DNA from 4 places in the Streptomyces sp. NBC_00385 genome. Region 2 is predicted to be linked to each of the others. Evidence: riboswitches for the same ligand, from Rfam matches in the RefSeq annotation. Region 2 holds a riboswitch; each other region holds the start of a gene.

Region 1 (4,349 bases), 4.2 Mb from region 2:
GGTAGCCGGCGATCAGCGCCTGGTCCTCGGCCGAGAGCAGCGCCGTCGTACCGAAGAACGAGGCGAAGACCCCGCCGCGGTCGATGTCGCCGACGACCACCACCGGGAAGCGCGCCGCCCGTGCGATGCCCATGTTCACGATGTCCGTGCGCCGCAGGTTGATCTCGGCCGGACTGCCCGCCCCTTCGCAGATCACCGCGTCATACGTGCCCCGAAGCTGCTCCAGACAGTCCACGACGGTGGACAGCAGCGACTCCTGCCGGCCGCCGTGGTAGCCGCGTGCGCTCATCTCGCCGACCGGACGGCCCATCAGGACGACCTGGCTTGAGCGGTCGCTGCCGGGCTTGAGCAGCACCGGGTTCATCAGCGCGGTCGGCTCCACCCGGGCGGCCTGGGCCTGCATGGCCTGGGCGCGGCCGATCTCGGCGCCTTCGCGGGTGACGAAGGAGTTGAGTGACATGTTCTGCGCCTTGAACGGCGCCACCTTCACGCCCCGGCGCACCAGCCAGCGGCAGATGCCCGCCGTGACGACGCTCTTGCCCGCGTCCGATGTGGTCCCGGCGACCAGCAGTCCGCCGCTCATGTCGGTCTCCGTTCTGAGAATCGGGGTGCCGTGCTGCGGGAACCCGCGGTGCGGGCCCCCGCGATCCTTCGTGCCGCGAACCCCGCGCCCAGCCGGGCCGCCACGCTCACGCCGAGGGCGAGCGCGCTCACCCGGCGCGACAGCCGTACGGCCCGCTCGATGTCGGCGGGCTCCACCGCGCGGCCGGTCTCCCCGTTGAGCACGGGACGGTGCTCGACCCGGCCGCCGTAGGTGAGTGTTCCGCCGAGCCGTACGCCGAGCGCGCCGGCGAACGAGGCTTCCACGGGGCCCGCGTTGGGGCTCGGGTGCTTGGCCGCGTCGGCCCGCCAGGCGTGCACCGCTTCCCGTGGCCGCCCCCCGGCGGTCACGGCGAGGAGGGCCGTCAGCCGGGCGCCCGGCCAGCCCGCGAGGTCGTCGAGGCGGGCCGAGGCCCAGCCGTAACGCCGGTAGCGGGGCGACTTGTGACCGACCATCGCGTCGAGCGTGTTGGCGGCCCGGAACCCGACGAGTCCGGGGACCCCGCCCAGCGCGCCCCACACCAGGGCGCCGACCACGGCGTCCGAGGTGTTCTCGGCGACGGACTCCACGACGGCGCGGGCGATCTGCGGACCGTCCAGGGACTGCGGGTCGCGGCCGCACAGATGTGGCAGCCGCTCCCGGGCCCGTTCGATGTCCCCGGAGGCGAGCGCGCCACCGATGGCCCGGGCCTCGCGCCCCAGCGACGTACCGCCGATGACGGACCAGGTGGCGGCGGCGGTCAGGACGACGGACGCGGCGGGGTGGCGGCGCAGGGCGCGGGAGGCCAGCGCGGCGCCCCCGGCGGCGCCTCCGGCGCAGAGCACGGTGTGCAGGGCGCCCCACCCGCGGTGGTCGCGCCACAGACGGCGTTCGACGCCTGCCGCGGCCCGCCCGAAGGCGGCGACCGGGTGCCCCCTGCGGGGATCACCGAGCAGCAGATCGCCGATCAGACCGGCCGTGGCGCCGTACGCGAAGATGCGATCGGCACGCACGGTTCAGCCGGCCGTTGCGCCTCGAAGGACCTCAGGACCTGTTCTGCGTTGCACAGGAAGGGACGCACGGCAGCCGGGCATGGCGATATGTCCTCACTCAGGGTCCGCGCCCTGGTTCGACGTGACGGCGACGAGAGTCTCCTGGCTTCCGGATCCGCAGTTCCCCCGGCCTTCCAGTCCGCTTGCGTGGACCGTGACTTCCAGTGGTGGGGGACTGCTCCCCGGTGACAGTGGCGGGACCGCGCCGGATTCGCACCGGCTTCCTCTGCTGTCGCCGTAATGGCTCCGGCAGTCCACCACGCTCTGCGAACGCCCGTCAACTTGCCGTTGACCTGCGACGGTGCAGTGTGCTGAGACGCACATCGGGCCGGACGCACCAGTGGTGCGTCCGGCCCGATGCGGGTGGGACCGGTGGGGCTCAGGCGGTGATCAGACGACGATCAGGTAGATGCCGTAGGCCACGGCCGCGGCGCACAGGCCGAAGCAGACGTACGCGCCGGCGCGGGCCAGCATGAGCGAACCGCCCGCCGGACCGCCCGCCGAGCCGCCCTGTGCGGCCGGTTCGGGCTGCTTGGAGAGGCCGACGACGCCGAGGGTGAAGAGGCCCACCAGCGCGACGGTGGCGACGAGGGAGACACCGAAGACGGTGCCGAGGGCTGCCCAGTCGATGTTCATGGGGATCTGTCCTTACCGGAGGCTCTTAGACCGTGGCGGGTCGGGCCGGGTCGGCGACCGGCCCGGCGGGGGCCGGGATGGTGGCCGTGAGGTCGTGGGGCTGAGCGGCCGCGGTGGGCGGCGGGCTGACGGCCGCGATGGCCGTGGTGACGACGCCCGCGGGCTCGGCGTCCGCACCGGCCGGGGCGACGTCGTCGTGGCCGACGGGCTTGCGCCGCGACAGCACCCAGATCGCACCGGAGCCGGCGATCAGGAGCGCCGCGACGACCACGACACCCCAGGTGCCCTGCTTGGTGAGCAACTCCGCGCCCGCGCCGACCAGACCGGCGGCCGGCAGGGTCAGGCCCCAGGCGACGAACATCCGGGTGGCGGTGGACCAGCGGACCACGCCGCCCTTGCGGCCGAGGCCCGCGCCCATGACGGCGCCGGAGCACGACTGGGTCGTGGAGAGGGAGAAACCGAGGTGGGACGAGGCCAGGATGACGGTGGCCGCGCTGGTCTGGGCGGCGAAGCCCTGCGGCGGCTTCAGTTCGGTCAGGCCGCTGCCCATGGTGCGGATGATGCGCCAGCCGCCCAGGTAGGTGCCGAGAGCGATGGCGAGGCCCGCGGAGACGATGACCCAGACCGGCGGGTTGGAGCCGGGGGAGAGGACGCCGCCGGTGACCAGGGCGAGCGTGATGATGCCCATGGTCTTCTGCGCGTCGTTGGTGCCGTGCGCGAGCGACACGAGACCGGCCGAGGCGATCTGGCCGGCGCGGTACCCCTTCGCGGTGGCCTTCTCCTGGGCGCCGCCCTTGACCTTCCCGCCGATGCGGTACGTCAGCTTGGTGGCCAGCAACGCGGCCAGACCGGCGACGACCGGTGCGGCGACCGCGGGGAGCAGCACCTTGGTGACGACGGTGCCGCCGTCGACCGACGACCAGCCCGCGGACATCACCGCGGCGCCGATCAGGCCGCCGAACAGTGCGTGGGAGGAACTGGACGGCAGGCCGACCAGCCAGGTCAGGAGATTCCACAGGATGGCGCCGACGAGCGCCGCGAAGATGACCTCGGTTCTGAGCCCGTCTTCGTTGATGATCCCGCCGGAGATCGTCTTGGCGACCTCCACCGACAGGAACGCGCCTACGAGGTTGAGAACGGCGGACATGGCCACCGCTGTCTTGGGTTTGAGTGCGCCGGTCGAGATGGTGGTGGCCATCGCGTTGGCGGTGTCGTGGAAACCGTTCGTGAAATCGAACACTAGAGCTGTCACGATCACAATCGCGAGCAGCAGCGTGATGTGTTCCATTTACCCAGGCAATCGTTCGACGTCAGTGGCACGTGGACCGTAGGCAACCTGAGTGAACGGAAGATGAACTGGGCAGGGCGTTGCGGTGACCCCAACCGGAGTGCCGCCGCCCTTTTCGTCCGACGGGTGACGGCGGGATTCCGGTACGGGCCGGTGTGGGCCCGGAATCCGGCGTCCGGGGAGGCTGTCGTGGGAGGGGTGGCACAGGGCCGCTCATCCGTTGAAAGGATCTTCGTGTGAGCGGTGAGTGGCGGGATTCGATCGAACAGGCCTGGGATGCGGTCGTCGCCACCGCCCGCCGGACGGCCTCCGAGGGACTGGTCGTGGGCACCTCGGGCAACGTCTCGGCACGGGTCGGCGGGACCGTACTCGTCACCCCGAGCGGAGTGCCGTACGACCGGCTCCGCCCCGAGGATCTGACCGGCGTCGATCCGGAGGGCAACCAGATCCTTGGAACCATGGCCCCCACCAGCGAACTCCCGCTCCATCTCGCGGTGTACCGGAACACCGACGCGGTCGCCGTGGTGCACACCCACGCGGTGCACGCCACAGCCGTCTCCGCACTGGTCGCCGAGGTGCCGTCGGTGCACTACGCCGCAGCGATGCTGGGCGGCCCCGTCCGGGTCGCCGCCTATGCCCGCTACGGCACGGACGAACTGGCCGAAAACATGCTCACGGCCCTGCGCGGCCGCACCGGCTGCCTGCTGGGCAACCACGGCACGGTCACCTACGGCGCCTCCCTCGACGAGGCGTACGACCGCACGGCCCAGCTGGAATGGCTGTGCCGCCTCTG
Region 2 (4,349 bases):
CGGCGAGAACACGCACTGGTTCATCAAGGACCTGCCGCTGCTGATCGCGTTCGCGGTGCTCGCCGCGTACACGTACTCCTCCGGGCTCCGCGCCCCCGCGCTGATCGCGTTCGTCAAGGACGGGCTGATCTACCTGGTCATCGCCGTGGCGATCATCTACATCCCGATCAAGCTCGGTGGCTTCGACGACATCTTCGCCAAGGCGGGCGAGGCGTTCTCCGCGAAGAACGAGGCGGCCGGAAAACCGGTCGCCGGTCTCGCTCCGGGTGAGGCGGGCCAGTGGGGTTACGCCACCCTGGCGCTCGGCTCCGCGCTGGCTCTCTTCATGTATCCGCACTCGATCACGGCGACGCTCTCCAGCCGCAGCCGTGACGTGATCCGCCGCAACACGACGATCCTGCCGCTGTACTCGCTGATGCTGGGGCTGCTCGCGCTGCTCGGGTTCATGGCGATCGCCGCCGGCGTCAAGGTGGACAACGGCCAGCTGGCGATCCCGCAGCTGTTCGAGAACATGTTCCCCGACTGGTTCGCGGGCGTGGCCTTCGCCGCCATCGGTATCGGCGCCCTGGTGCCCGCCGCGATCATGTCGATCGCCGCGGCGAACCTGTTCACCCGCAACATCTACAAGGACTTCCTGAAGCCCGACGCCACACCCGCGCAGGAGACCAAGGTCTCCAAGCTGGTGTCGCTGCTGGTGAAGGTCGGCGCGCTCGCCTTCGTCCTCACCATGGACAAGACGGTCGCGATCAACTTCCAGCTGCTCGGCGGGATCTGGATCCTCCAGACGATGCCGGCCCTGGTCGGCGGGCTGTTCACCCGGTGGTTCCACCGCTGGGCGCTGCTCGCGGGCTGGGCGGTCGGCATGCTGTACGGCACGATCGCCGCCTACGGGGTCGCCAGCCCGACCCAGAAGCACTTCGGCGGGTCCTCCAAGGAGATCCCCGGTATCGGCGAGATCGGCTACATCGGTCTGACGGCCTTCGTGCTGAACGTCGTGGTCGTCGTCGTCCTCACCTTCGTCCTGAACGCCGTGAAGGCGCCCGCCGGGGTCGACGAGACCTCCCCGGGCGACTACACCGCGGACGCGGGAGACCCGGGCGTGAAGACGGAACTCCCGCCGGCCACCGCCGGTGCTCCGGGCGGTCACTGACCACCCGCCGCGTGAACGGGCCGTCGCACCCCTCCCCGGAGAGGCGCGGCGGCCCGTTCGCACGTCTCGCGGAAGTCGCTTGCGGCCACGGCCCGCCCGTGCGGCAGACTCCCCCCATGGACATAACGATCCGGCCGATCGAGACCGCCGAGCACACCATCCTGGCCGATATCACCGCCGAGGCCTATCTCGGCGACGGCCTCCTGGAGTTCGGCGACGGCGATCCGTACCTGACGCAGCTGCGCGACGTCCCCCGCCGGGCGGCCGAGGCCGAGGTGCTGGTGGCGGCCGACGCGCAGGGACGTGTTCTGGGCGGGGTCACCTACGCACCCCCGGGGAACCCGTGGGCCGACATCGCAGCGGCGGACGAGGCGGAATTCCGGACGCTGGCGGTCTCCCGCGAGGCCCGGGGCGCAGGAGCCGGGGAGGCGCTCGTACGGGCCTGTGTCGACCGTGCACGGGCCACCGCGGGGGTCTCGGGGATCGTCCTGTCGACGCAGCCGGCGATGCACGGGGCTCACCGGATCTACCGGCGACTCGGCTTCCACCGCACCCCCGACAGGGACTGGAGCCCCGTCGCCGACCTGACCCTGCTGACGTTCCGTCTGGAGCTGCGCCCTTCGGTATGAGAGCGAGCACGACACAACATGTGGGGGCTGCCGCATCGGGCAGCCCCCACATGTATGCTCATGCCTGCTGTCGCCGCAGGGAAATCCGGTGCGAATCCGGAACTGTCCCGCAACGGTGTGATCGGTGCGCTTTTGCGCACCCCGTAGTCCGAGGTCCTGCCGACAGCGCATCCGGCTCGACCGATCCGGATGCCCAGACGTCCGGGCCTCGTGGATGGGCCGGTGGACGCCGCACGGAGCGCTGCCCTGCCGCGCTCCGCCCGGCCGCCCTCCGCTCCCCGAAGGCCCCGAGCCGAGCGAGGGAGAGCACCGCGTGACCATCGCGCCAGCCGATCCGGTTTCAGCGGCCGAATCAACGGGAACCACGAGCGACGGACCGGGAACCGCACTGCTGCGGACCCTGACCGACCTCACCGCCGATCTGCCCGACACCGACCCCGGACGCGTCGCCGCCGCAGCGCTGCGCGGCCGCAACGCCCGGTCGGACGAGGCCGAGCTGCGCTCGCTGGCCACCGAGGCCGCCGCGGGCCTGATCTCCGAGGACCCCGCCTACTCCCGGCTCGCCGCCCGCCTCCTCACCCGCACCATCGCGGACGAGGCCGCCGGGCAGGGCGCGACGTCGTTCTCCGCCTCGGTCGCCGTCGGGCACCGCGAGGGCCTGATCGCGGACCGCACCGCCGAGTTCGTGACCCTCCACGCCGCCGCCCTGGACGCGCTCGTCGGGCAGTCGCTCGCCGACGGCTCCGACGACCGCTTCGGCTACTTCGGCCTGCGCACCCTGCACAGCCGCTATCTGCTGCGCCACCCGCACACCCGTGAGGTCATCGAGACCCCGCAGCACTTCATGCTGCGCGTCGCCGCCGGGCTGGCCGAGGACACCTCCGCGCGCGCCCTGGACGAGGTCGCGGCGCTGTACGGGCTGATGAGCCGGCTGGACTACCTGCCCTCCTCCCCCACACTGTTCAACTCCGGTACCCGGCACCCGCAGATGTCCTCCTGCTACCTGCTGGACTCCCCGCTGGACGAGCTGGACTCGATCTACGACCGCTACCACCAGGTGGCGCGGCTGTCCAAGCACGCGGGCGGCATCGGCCTCTCGTACTCCCGTATCCGTGCCCGCGGTTCGCTGATCCGCGGCACCAACGGGCACTCCAACGGCATCGTGCCGTTCCTGAAGACGCTCGACGCCTCCGTCGCCGCCGTCAACCAGGGCGGCCGCCGCAAGGGCGCCGCCGCCGTCTACCTGGAGACGTGGCACGCGGACATCGAGGAGTTCCTGGAGCTGCGCGACAACACGGGCGAGGACCAGCGGCGCACGCACAACCTCAACCTGGCGCACTGGATCCCCGACGAGTTCATGCGCCGGGTCGACACGGACGGCACCTGGTCGCTGTTCTCCCCGGCCGACGTGCCCGAGCTGGTCGACCTGTGGGGCGACGCGTTCGACGCCGCGTACCGGGCCGCGGAGGCCAAGGGCCTGGCCCGCAAGACCATGCCGGCCCGTGAGCTGTACGGCCGGATGATGCGCACGCTGGCCCAGACCGGCCAGGGCTGGATGACGTTCAAGGACGCCTCCAACCGGACTGCGAACCAGACGGCCGAGCCGGGCCGGGTCGTGCACTCCTCGAACCTGTGCACCGAGATCCTGGAAGTCACCGACGACGGCGAGACGGCCGTCTGCAACCTGGGTTCGGTCAACCTCGGCGCCTTCGTCTCCCACGGCACCATCGACTGGGAGCGCCTGGACGCCACCGTGCGTACCGCCGTGACGTTCCTCGACCGGGTCGTGGACATCAACTTCTACCCGACCGAGCAGGCCGGCCGGTCCAACGCCCGCTGGCGGCCGGTGGGCCTGGGCGCGATGGGTCTCCAGGACGTCTTCTTCCAGCTGCGGCTGCCGTTCGACTCCCCCGAGGCCCGCGCCCTGTCGACGAGGATCTCCGAGCGCATCATGCTCGCGGCGTACGAGGCGTCCTGCGACCTCGCGGAGCGCTCGGGCCCGCTGCCCGCCTGGTCCGAGACGCGTGCCGCCCGCGGCGTGCTGCACCCGGACCACTACGACACCGAGCTGAACTGGCCGGAGCGCTGGGACGCGCTGCGCGCACGGGTCGCGAAGACCGGGATGCGCAACTCCCTGCTCCTCGCCATCGCGCCGACGGCGACGATCGCCTCGATCGCGGGCGTGTACGAGTGCATCGAGCCGCAGGTCTCCAACCTCTTCAAGCGCGAGACGCTCAGCGGTGAGTTCCTCCAGGTCAACGCCTATCTGGTGGACGAGCTGAAGAAGCTCGGCGTGTGGGACGCGCGGACCCGTGAGGCGCTGCGCGAGGCGAGCGGCTCGGTGCAGGGCTTCGCCTGGATCCCCGAGGAGGTGCGGGCGCTGTACCGCACCGCGTGGGAGATCCCGCAGCGCGGACTGATCGACATGGCGGCGGCCCGTACGCCGTTCCTCGACCAGAGCCAGTCGCTGAACCTGTTCCTGGAGACGCCGACGATCGGCAAGCTCTCCTCGATGTACGCGTACGCCTGGAAGCAGGGGCTGAAGACGACGTACTACCTGCGCTCCCGCC
Region 3 (4,349 bases), 2.4 Mb from region 2:
TCGCGCCCCGGCTGCTGCTGGCCCGGGCCTACTACCACTCGGCACGGCTCGTCCGGGCCGAGACGGAGCTGCGCGCGGTACTGGAACTCGACCCGGTGGAGCAGTACGCACGGCTCATGCTCGGCCGCACGCTGGAGCGCCAGGGCCGGCAGTCCGAGGCGGACACCCAGCTGCGGATGGCCGCCGCCCTGTCCGGGGACTTCACCCCGGCCGGTGGTGCCTGACCGCCGCACACACCGGGCCGCACCCGGATATCCGGGTGCGGCCCGGCAGGGCCGCGTGATACCTCACAGGGCATGACTCCACTCGGCACACCACGGCTGATCCTGTCCCCGATGACCCTCGCCGAGGCCGAGCAGGTGGCGGCGGGCAGGCCGGCCGAGGGTGCACGCTGGGCTCCTGACTTTCCCCTGCCGGGTGAGATGCGGGCGGCCCAGCGGTTCCTGGAGACCTGTGCCGGCACCGGCGACCCGACTCCCTACGGTTCGTACCACGTGAGGCGCCGCGACGACGGGCTGCTGATCGGCGGAGCCGGGTTCCACGGGGCGCCCGACGAGAACGGGCACGTCACGGTCGGCTACGGACTCGTGCCTTCGGCGCGCGGCATGGGGTACGCCTCCGAGGCGCTCCGTGCGCTTCTTCGGTTCACCCGTGACCAGGGCATCGCGTGCGTGCACGGGGACGCGGACCTCGACAACATCGCCTCCCAGCACGTCATGGCCGCGGCGGGCATGCGCCTCGTGAAGGAGGACGCGCTGCTGAAGTACTACCGGATCGACTGGGACGGTTCCACCGGGCAGGCGTGAGCCGGCTTCCGCACGCGGCAGGGCCCGCCCGGGGATGACGGTCTCCCCGGGCGGGCCCTGACGGAACTTCAGCCCGCCACCGTGGCCGGCCGCTTCGTCCTGCCGTCGGTGGCCGTCGCCGCGTCCGGCCCCGGCACCAGGAGCCGTTCGGTGAGATAGCCGAAGACCAGCCCGAAGGTCGTCCAGAGAGTGACCTGCACCGCGAGCGTGGCCAGCCTGAACTCCCAGAGAAGCGACGCCGGGAAGTCCTTCCCGACCTCGTTGAAGGAGGGCAGGAAGGCATAGGCCAGGCCGATGACCAGCACATAGCCGGCAGCTGCGGCGATGGTGGCGTTCCAGTTGCCCAGGCGCGGAGCCAGCCGCCTGCCGAGGATCACCGCGGCTACCGCCAGCAGCACGCTGAGCGCGACCATCAGGAAGAACAGCGTGGTGCGTTTGCCGATGGTGTCGGGGTTGCCGACGGCCGGCGGATTCGCCGGGTATTTCAGGAACGGGACGATGTACACGGTCAGGAGGGCGGCTCCCGCGATCAGCGCGGCGGTCGCCCTGGGGCCGAATCGGCCCAACCGGCCGAGCGCGTAACAGAAGACGAGTGCGGCGATGCCGCCGACGGCGACGCCGAAGACGAGTACACCGGTGGCGAGGCCGCCGGTGGCCTGCATGCCCCGGCTGACCAGTTCCTCGCCGCCGCCGTGGTCGTGGCTGTGGCTGTGCGCCTCTTCGAGGGCGATGGCCGCGTCGACGCGTGACTCGCCGAGGAAGTACGCCACCGCAAGCGCGAGCGCACCCGCGACGAGGCCGGCCAGCATGCCGCGAACGAGCAGAGCTCTGACAGATATGGAGTTCATGAGGGATTCCCCTGGATCAGCCGGATGGATCAGTGGCAGGGGAAACCGAGGAGATGACGGCCGTCGTGGACCCACTCGTGCACGCCTTCGCCCGAGATGAGCGCGGTGGCACCCTGCTCGGCGCCGACGAAGTACAGCAGGATCAGCATGAGGACGCCGAAGAAGACCGCCCAAGGGGCAATGGCCTTCAGTGAGATGGGGGTGATGGCGGGTGTGACCGTGGCGGGGGCAGCAGTCTGTGCCATGGCAGAACCTCCTGGGGGAACACGCGTCCCGATCGTGGTGCCTGAGACGAGGGTGCTGGGTCTGACTTCCCGTACGGGTACGGGTTCACAGTGGCGCGACCGTGCCGGATTCTCACCGGACTTCCGTCACACCCTCGTCGTGTCGTCGCGACCATACCGCCTGGGCGTGACGGCCGCCATGGTGCCCGTGGGTGGGCCGGAGAGCCACGGATGCCATGGTGTGCTTGGCCACGGGGCCACAGTTCAAGGAGTTGAGGACCGGTATGACGGTACGGGTGATGTTGATCTCACCGGGGCTGAACGCCGCACTGCGCGAAGCCCGGTTCGCCGGTGACGCCCCCGTCGACGGCTCCGGACTCCGGTCGGCCCGGGCTGCCGCCGCCTTCGGGTCGGTCCCGGCTGCGGACCGGTGGCTGCGGGGGCCGTCCCTCCGGTGCTCCGGCACCGCGGAGGCGCTGGGGCTGCGACCGGACACCGAACACGCCTTGCGGGACTGGGAGATGGGACGCTGGTCCGGTGCACGGCTGTCCGAGGTGAGCACGGACGAACCGGACGGGGTGGCGGCCTGGCTGGCGGATCCGTCGGCCGCTCCGCACGGGGGCGAGTCGCTGATGGAGCTCTGTGCCCGGGTGGGCGCGTGGCTCGACACGCCGCGCGGGGACGGCTCGGGCCGGGTCCTGGGGGTGGTCGAACCTGCCGTGATCCGGGCCGCCGTCGTCCACGCTCTGGCCCTCCCGCCCCAGGCGTTCTGGCGACTGGACGTGGCACCGCTGACGGTGACGGAGCTCAGCGGCAGGTCGGGACGGTGGAACCTGCGCTGCGGACGGCCGCTCGCACCGGGGGAGAGTGTCGTCCGGTGACCGCGGCCCCGGGTGCGGCGGTCACCGGACGGACCGGGGCCCCGGTCTCGGACTGAACCCGGACGACACCACGTTCAACGGTGAGCGCGGGGGCCTCACGGCGCGCCCGTGCCCCCGCGCGCCGCGTTGAGCCTCGCGTCCAGCGTGATCGCGGCGTCGATCAGTGCCAGATGCGTGAACGCCTGTGGGAAGTTGCCCAGTTGACGTCCCGTCAGGGCGATCTCCTCCGAGTACAGGCCGAGATGGTTGGCGTAGGTGAGCATCTTCTCCAGGACCAGCCGGGCCTGGTCGACGCGGCCGGCCCGCGCCAGGGCGTCGACATACATGAACGTACAGAGGGAGAAGGTTCCCTCCGAGCCGCTCAGCCCGTCGGGTGAGGCCTCGGGGTTGTAGCGGTAGACGAGGCTGTCGCTGACCAGCTCCTGCTCCATCGCGTCCAGCGTGGTCTTCCACATGGGGTCGTCCGGCGTGATGAAGCCGACCGTCGGCATGCGCAGCAGGGACGAGTCGAGGACGTCGTCGCCGTAGTGCTGGACGAAGGCCTTCTTCTTCGGGTCCCAGCCCCGGTTGAGCACCTGCTGGTAGATCGTGTCCCGCGCGTCCACCCAGCGGCCGCGGGCCGCCGGACGGCCGTCGTCGGTGGCGATGCGGACGGCGCGGTCGAAGGCGACCCAGGACATCACACGGCCGTAGGTGAAGTCCTTCCGGCCGCCCCGGGTCTCCCACAGCCCTTCACCCGGCTGGTCCCAGTGGTCGACCAGCCAGTCGAGAAGGGTGTGCAGCGCGGCCCAGCCCCGCGTGTCCAGGTGCATGCCGTGCTGATGCGCGAAGTAGATGCTGTCGAGCGCCTCACCGTAGATGTCCAGTTGCAGCTGGCTCGCCGCTCCGTTGCCGATGCGGACCGGGGAGGATCCGCCGTAGCCCTCCCAGTGGTCCAGGGTCTCCTCGACGAGGTCCGAGGAGCCGTCGACGCGGTACATGATGTTCAGCGGCCCGGTGCCGCCTTCGTGACCGGCCTCTTCCTTCACGCGGTCGTGCAGCCAGCCGATGAACGCCCTGGCTTCCTCCCTGAACCCCAGGCCCAGCAGCGCGTACACCGAGAACGACGCGTCACGGATCCAGGTGAACCGGTAGTCCCAGTTGCGTTCTCCGCCCAGTTGCTCGGGCAGGCCCGCCGTGGGGGCCGCCACCAGCGCGCCGGTGGGCGCGTACGTCATGAGTTTCAGCGTCACGGCCGAACGTTCCACCGCTTCCCGCCACCGGCCCGTGTAGGTGGACTGGCCCAGCCAGGAGCGCCAGAACTGGACGGTCTCGTCGAAGAGTTGCTCGAACTCCGCCACCGAGACCTCGTGCGGCGGCCCGTCGGGGGACGACTCCATGATCAGGCCGCGCTGCTGGCCCGCTTGCAGGGTCAGGGTGAACTGCACGTCTTTGTCGCCCGCGAGGATGTTCAGCAGCCGCTCGTCCTGGGGCTCGCGGACGGTGTGGACGGCGAGATTCATGTCCGGTGAGGCGAAAAGGGCCCCGCGCTCCGTAATGTGCAGCTCGTGCGGTGTGCGGCCGTAGTCGAAGCGGGGAGCGATCTCCCCT
Region 4 (4,349 bases), 1.1 Mb from region 2:
TCGTACACGCCGGGCCCGGCCTCGCGCGGGTAGCCGTGTGCGGCGAGTTCCCGGGCGACCTGCATGTGGGAACGGGCGGCTTCCAGGCTGATGACGTCGGCGTCCAGGTCGTCGATGGCCTGGACGATGTCGCCGAACTCCGCGTAGCACATGTGGGTGTGGATCTGGGTCTCCGCCCGCACACCGCAGGTCGTGAGGCGGAACGACTCGGTGGCCCATTCCAGGTAGGCGGAGCGGTCATCGGCGCGCAGGGGCAGGGTCTCGCGCAGAGCGGGTTCGTCGACCTGGATGACCGAGGTCCCGCCCGCTTCCAGATCGTCGACCTCGTCCCGCAACGCCAGGGCGACCTGGCGTGCGGTGACGCCGAGCGGCTGGTCGTCACGGACGAACGACCAGGCCAGCATGGTGACGGGCCCCGTCAGCATGCCCTTGACCGGGCGGTCGGTGAGCGACTGGGCGTACGAGGTCCAGCGCACCGTCATCGGTCCGGGCCGGGAGATGTCGCCCGCGAGGACCGGCGGCCGGACGTAGCGGGTGCCGTAGGACTGGACCCAGCCGTGCCGCGTGGCGAGGTACCCGGTCAGCTGCTCGGCGAAGTACTGCACCATGTCGTTGCGTTCGGGCTCACCGTGGACCAGGACGTCGATGCCGGTCTTCTCCTGGAAGGAGATGACCTCGCCGATCTCGGCCCTGATCCGCTCCTCGTAGCCGGCCACGTCGATCCGGCCCTTGCGCAGGTCGGCGCGGGCCGTGCGCAACCCGGCGGTCTGCGGGAACGAACCGATGGTGGTCGTCGGCAGCAACGGCAGCCCGAGGCGGGCCCGCTGAGCGGCAGCACGCTCCTCGTACGGCAGGGAACGGCGGCCGTCGGAACGGGTGACAGCAGCGGTCCTGGCCCGCACGGCAGGGTCGCGGGTGATCGGGGAGTCCGCACGGGAGGCCAGATCGGCCCGGTTGACGGCGAGCTCCGCGGCGATGGCGGCGGTGCCCCGGGTCAGCGCCTTGGCCAGCGTGACGATCTCGGCGGTCTTCTGGGTGGCGAAGGCGAGCCATCGAAGGATCTGGGGGTCGATGTCCCGCTCCGCCGCGGCGTCGACCGGCACATGCAGGAGGGAGCAGGAGGCGGACACGTCGACCCGGTCGGCGAGGCCGAGAAGCGTGCCCAGGGTGGACAGGGACTTCTCGTAGTCGTTGATCCAGATGTTGCGGCCGTTGACCACCCCGGCGACGAGCCGCTTGCCGGGGATTCCGCCCACCGAGGCCAGCGCGTGGAGATTGGCGGCCGCGGCGCCGGTGAAGTCCATCGCCAGGCCCTCGACAGGGGCGTTCGCCAGGACGGGGAGTGCTTCGCCGAGCCGGTCGAAGTAGGAGGCGACGAGGAGCCTGGGCCGGTCGGTCAGGCCGCCGAGCTCCCGGTAGGTGCGGGCGGCGGCGTTCAGCTCACCCGGCGTCCTGTCCTGGACCAGGGCCGGTTCGTCCAGCTGGACCCACTCGGCTCCGGCGGCGCGCAGGTCGGCGAGCACCTCGGCGTAGACGGGCAGCAGCCGGTCCAGGAGTGTGAGCGGCTCGAAGCCGGCCGCCACCCCGGGGGCCGGCTTGGCCAGCAGCAGATACGTGACCGGGCCGACGAGCACCGGCCGGGCTGCGTGCCCGAGCGCGAGGGCTTCCTTCAGCTCGGTGACCTGCTTGGTGGAGTCGGTGGTGAAGACGGTGTCGGGGCCGAGCTCGGGGACGAGGTAGTGGTAGTTGGTGTCGAACCACTTGGTCATCTCCAGGGGAGCGACGTCCTGCGTGCCGCGGGCCATCGCGAAGTACCCGTCGAGCGCGTCGGACCCGACGGCCGCCCGGTGCCGCTGCGGAACCGCGCCGACCATGACGCTGGTGTCCAGGACGTGGTCGTAGTACGAGAAGTCGCCGGTCGGAACCTCGTGGACGCCGGCATCCGCCAGCCGCCTCCAGTTGGCCCGGCGCAGACCGGCCGCGGTTGCCCGGAGGGCGTCGGCGGTGACCCGGCCCTTCCAGTAGCCCTCGACCGCCTTCTTCAGTTCCCGGTCGGGGCCCTGGCGGGGATAGCCGTACACGGTGGCTCGTGCCGCCGCGGCTGCGGGTTCGGTGGTCATGGAACTCTCCTTCGCGAGTTGACTCCTGAACATCCCGGGCCGGGACGCGGACGCGAAGGTGTGACGAACCGGACGGATCCCGTGCGCCGTCGGCGCGCGCTTCCGTGCGGTATGTACGCCGACCCGCCCACGAGGTCACCGGGATATCCGCACGCCAAGGGGCACGTGCGGGCAACGGGCAGGTCTTCGGACTCGCGGGCAGGTCCGCCGAGGCGGACACCTACTGGCCGTCGCTTCCCGGACCCGATCGGATCCAGTGCGTATGACGGCGGTCGTTCCCACTCACCGCTGCGGGGCAGTCCCGGATTTCCACCGGGTTCCCTCTTACGACGCGTCTGCCTGGCGGACAGGGCGAACCAGCTGCACCAGCCAGCCTAGAGGGTGGGCCGCACCGCTGGGGACCGCGGTTCACATTCCGGAACGGGGAGCCTGCGGATCGTGCCCGCTCACCCGGCTCAGGCGGAGACCGCGGTGCGGGACAGCGCGGTGCGCAACGCGAAGACGCCGAGCAGGCCGCCCGACGTGAGCCGTTGGGCCGTCATGGCGCGGGGCCGGGTGGCCAGATACCCCGAGATGCGGGCTGCGCCCAGCATGATCAGACCGTTCACGGTGATGCCCACGATGACCTGCACCCCACCGAGCTGGAGGAGTTGCGCCCACGCCGGACCTCCCCGCGGGTCCAGGAACTGGGGCAGCAGGGCGGCGTACAGAAGCGCGATCTTGGGGTTGAGCAGGTTGGTCAGCAGCCCCATCGAGAACAGACGGGCGTCGGAGACCGGAGGCAGATCCCCGGCCGGGTCGAACGGTGAGCGGCCGCCCGGCTTGAGCATGCTCCAGGCGAGGTAGGCCAGGTAGGCGGCCCCGGCAAGCTTGATCACCGTGTACGCCACCGGCACGGCGGCGAACAGCGCGGACAGGCCCGCCGCCGCGGCCAGCAGATAGCACACGAACCCCACTGCGGTCCCACTGAGGCTGACCAGGCCCGCCCTGCGGCCCTGGGTGATCGCCCGGGAGGCGAGGTGGATCATGTTCGGTCCCGGAGTCAGCGCCATGCCCAGTTCGATCAGTGCCACTCCTCCGATTGCGGTCAGAGTGATCACCGGTCAACCTCCAGGTCGTTCGTCGGGTGCCTGATGCGCAGCGGCTCACCCGGCTGTGGTGGACGGGTGCGACGCATGTGCCGTGCCTGTCCCGCCCGCTGCAGCATAGAGCTCGGCGTCTGGGCAACTTCGGCCGCCCCAGGCCCCGTTCCCGTCTCGACTCGGCGGGTGCGCGTCCGTCTCAGACGGGGTAGGCGTGGGTCTGCGCCGCCTTCACCGTCGCCCAGACCGCCGCGCCCGGGTGCAGGTCGAGTTCGGCGGCGGAGGCCGTGGTCAGGTCCGCGGTGAGACGCAGCTCTCCGGTGAGGTCGGCGCGGATCTGGTCGCCGTGCGTCTCCAGGCCCGCGATCTCGCACTGCCAGAGGTTACGGGCGCTGGAGCCCGCGGGGCGGTCACGGTGAAGGGTGACGGCGCTCGGCGGGAAGGCCACGAAGACCGGACCGGACAGGGCCTCCATGGTGGTGGCGGGAGGGCCGTCGTCGAGGCGGACGGTGTGGCCGTCGGCCGAGCCCCGGTAGAGGTTCAGGCCGACCAGACGGGCGATGTAGTCCGTACGGGGATGGCGGGCGATGTGGGACGGCGCACCCTCCTGGACGACCCGGCCGTCCTCGACCACGACCAGGCGGTCCGCCAGGACCATCGCGTCCAGCGGATCGTGCGTGACCAGGACGGCGACGGCTTCGAACTCGGCCAGATGCCGCCGGAGTTGCGAGCGGACCTCCAGGCGGGTGCGGGCATCCAGCGCCGCCAGCGGCTCGTCCAGGAGCAACAGACGCGGCCGGGTCGCCAGGGCGCGGGCCAGGGCGACACGCTGGGCCTGGCCGCCGGACAGGCTGCGTGGCTTGACGTCGACGTGCTCCGCGAGACCGAGGCGGCCGAGCCACTTCGTGGCCTCACTACGGGCCGCGGCCTTGGTCGCCCCGTGGCAGCGTGGTCCGAAGGCCACGTTGTCCAGGGCGGTGAGGTGGGGGAAGAGCAGGTAGTCCTGGAAGACGACGCCGACGGGGCGGGACTCCGGCGGCGTACGCTCCAATGCCGTTCCGTCCAGCCGCAGATGGCCGTCGGTGAGTGGTGTCAGGCCGGCGAGGGCGCGCAGGGCCGTGGTCTTGCCGGCGCCGTTGGGGCCGAG

What was found. A riboswitch is a leader RNA that binds a small molecule or an ion and turns the genes downstream of it on or off. The one in region 2 is predicted to bind cobalamin.
Region 1: linked by a shared signal. The riboswitch ahead of OG959_RS30670 (cobalamin biosynthesis protein) and the one ahead of OG959_RS11385 (ribonucleoside-diphosphate reductase subunit alpha) in region 2 are both predicted to bind cobalamin.
Region 3: linked by a shared signal. The riboswitch ahead of OG959_RS00965 (CbtB domain-containing protein) and the one ahead of OG959_RS11385 (ribonucleoside-diphosphate reductase subunit alpha) in region 2 are both predicted to bind cobalamin.
Region 4: linked by a shared signal. The riboswitch ahead of metE (5-methyltetrahydropteroyltriglutamate--homocysteine S-methyltransferase) and the one ahead of OG959_RS11385 (ribonucleoside-diphosphate reductase subunit alpha) in region 2 are both predicted to bind cobalamin.

What each region holds. Positions count from the first base shown of each region.
Region 1 covers NZ_CP107951.1:6,885,227-6,889,575, forward strand. Annotated here, with positions in the region: gene OG959_RS30665 (cobyric acid synthase) at 1-583, opposite strand, end outside; gene OG959_RS30670 (cobalamin biosynthesis protein) at 580-1,593, opposite strand; cobalamin riboswitch at 1,728-1,859, opposite strand; gene OG959_RS30675 (hypothetical protein) at 2,023-2,268, opposite strand; gene OG959_RS30680 (inorganic phosphate transporter) at 2,294-3,556, opposite strand; gene OG959_RS30685 (class II aldolase/adducin family protein) at 3,793-4,349, shown strand, end outside.
Region 2 covers NZ_CP107951.1:2,636,917-2,641,265, forward strand. Annotated here, with positions in the region: gene mctP (monocarboxylate uptake permease MctP) at 1-1,150, shown strand, start outside; gene OG959_RS11380 (GNAT family N-acetyltransferase) at 1,267-1,779, shown strand; adenosylcobalamin-variant (AdoCbl-variant) riboswitch at 1,847-1,945, shown strand; gene OG959_RS11385 (ribonucleoside-diphosphate reductase subunit alpha) at 2,093-4,349, shown strand, end outside.
Region 3 covers NZ_CP107951.1:210,893-215,241, forward strand. Annotated here, with positions in the region: gene OG959_RS00950 (tetratricopeptide repeat protein) at 1-224, shown strand, start outside; gene OG959_RS00955 (GNAT family N-acetyltransferase) at 297-806, shown strand; gene OG959_RS00960 (CbtA family protein) at 875-1,654, opposite strand; gene OG959_RS00965 (CbtB domain-containing protein) at 1,684-1,899, opposite strand; adenosylcobalamin (AdoCbl) riboswitch at 1,945-2,038, opposite strand; gene OG959_RS00970 (histidine phosphatase family protein) at 2,163-2,759, shown strand; gene OG959_RS00975 (glycoside hydrolase family 15 protein) at 2,855-4,349, opposite strand, start outside.
Region 4 covers NZ_CP107951.1:1,534,697-1,539,045, reverse strand. Annotated here, with positions in the region: gene metE (5-methyltetrahydropteroyltriglutamate--homocysteine S-methyltransferase) at 1-2,120, opposite strand, end outside; cobalamin riboswitch at 2,281-2,496, opposite strand; gene OG959_RS06675 (LysE family translocator) at 2,576-3,220, opposite strand; gene OG959_RS06670 (ABC transporter ATP-binding protein) at 3,402-4,349, opposite strand, start outside.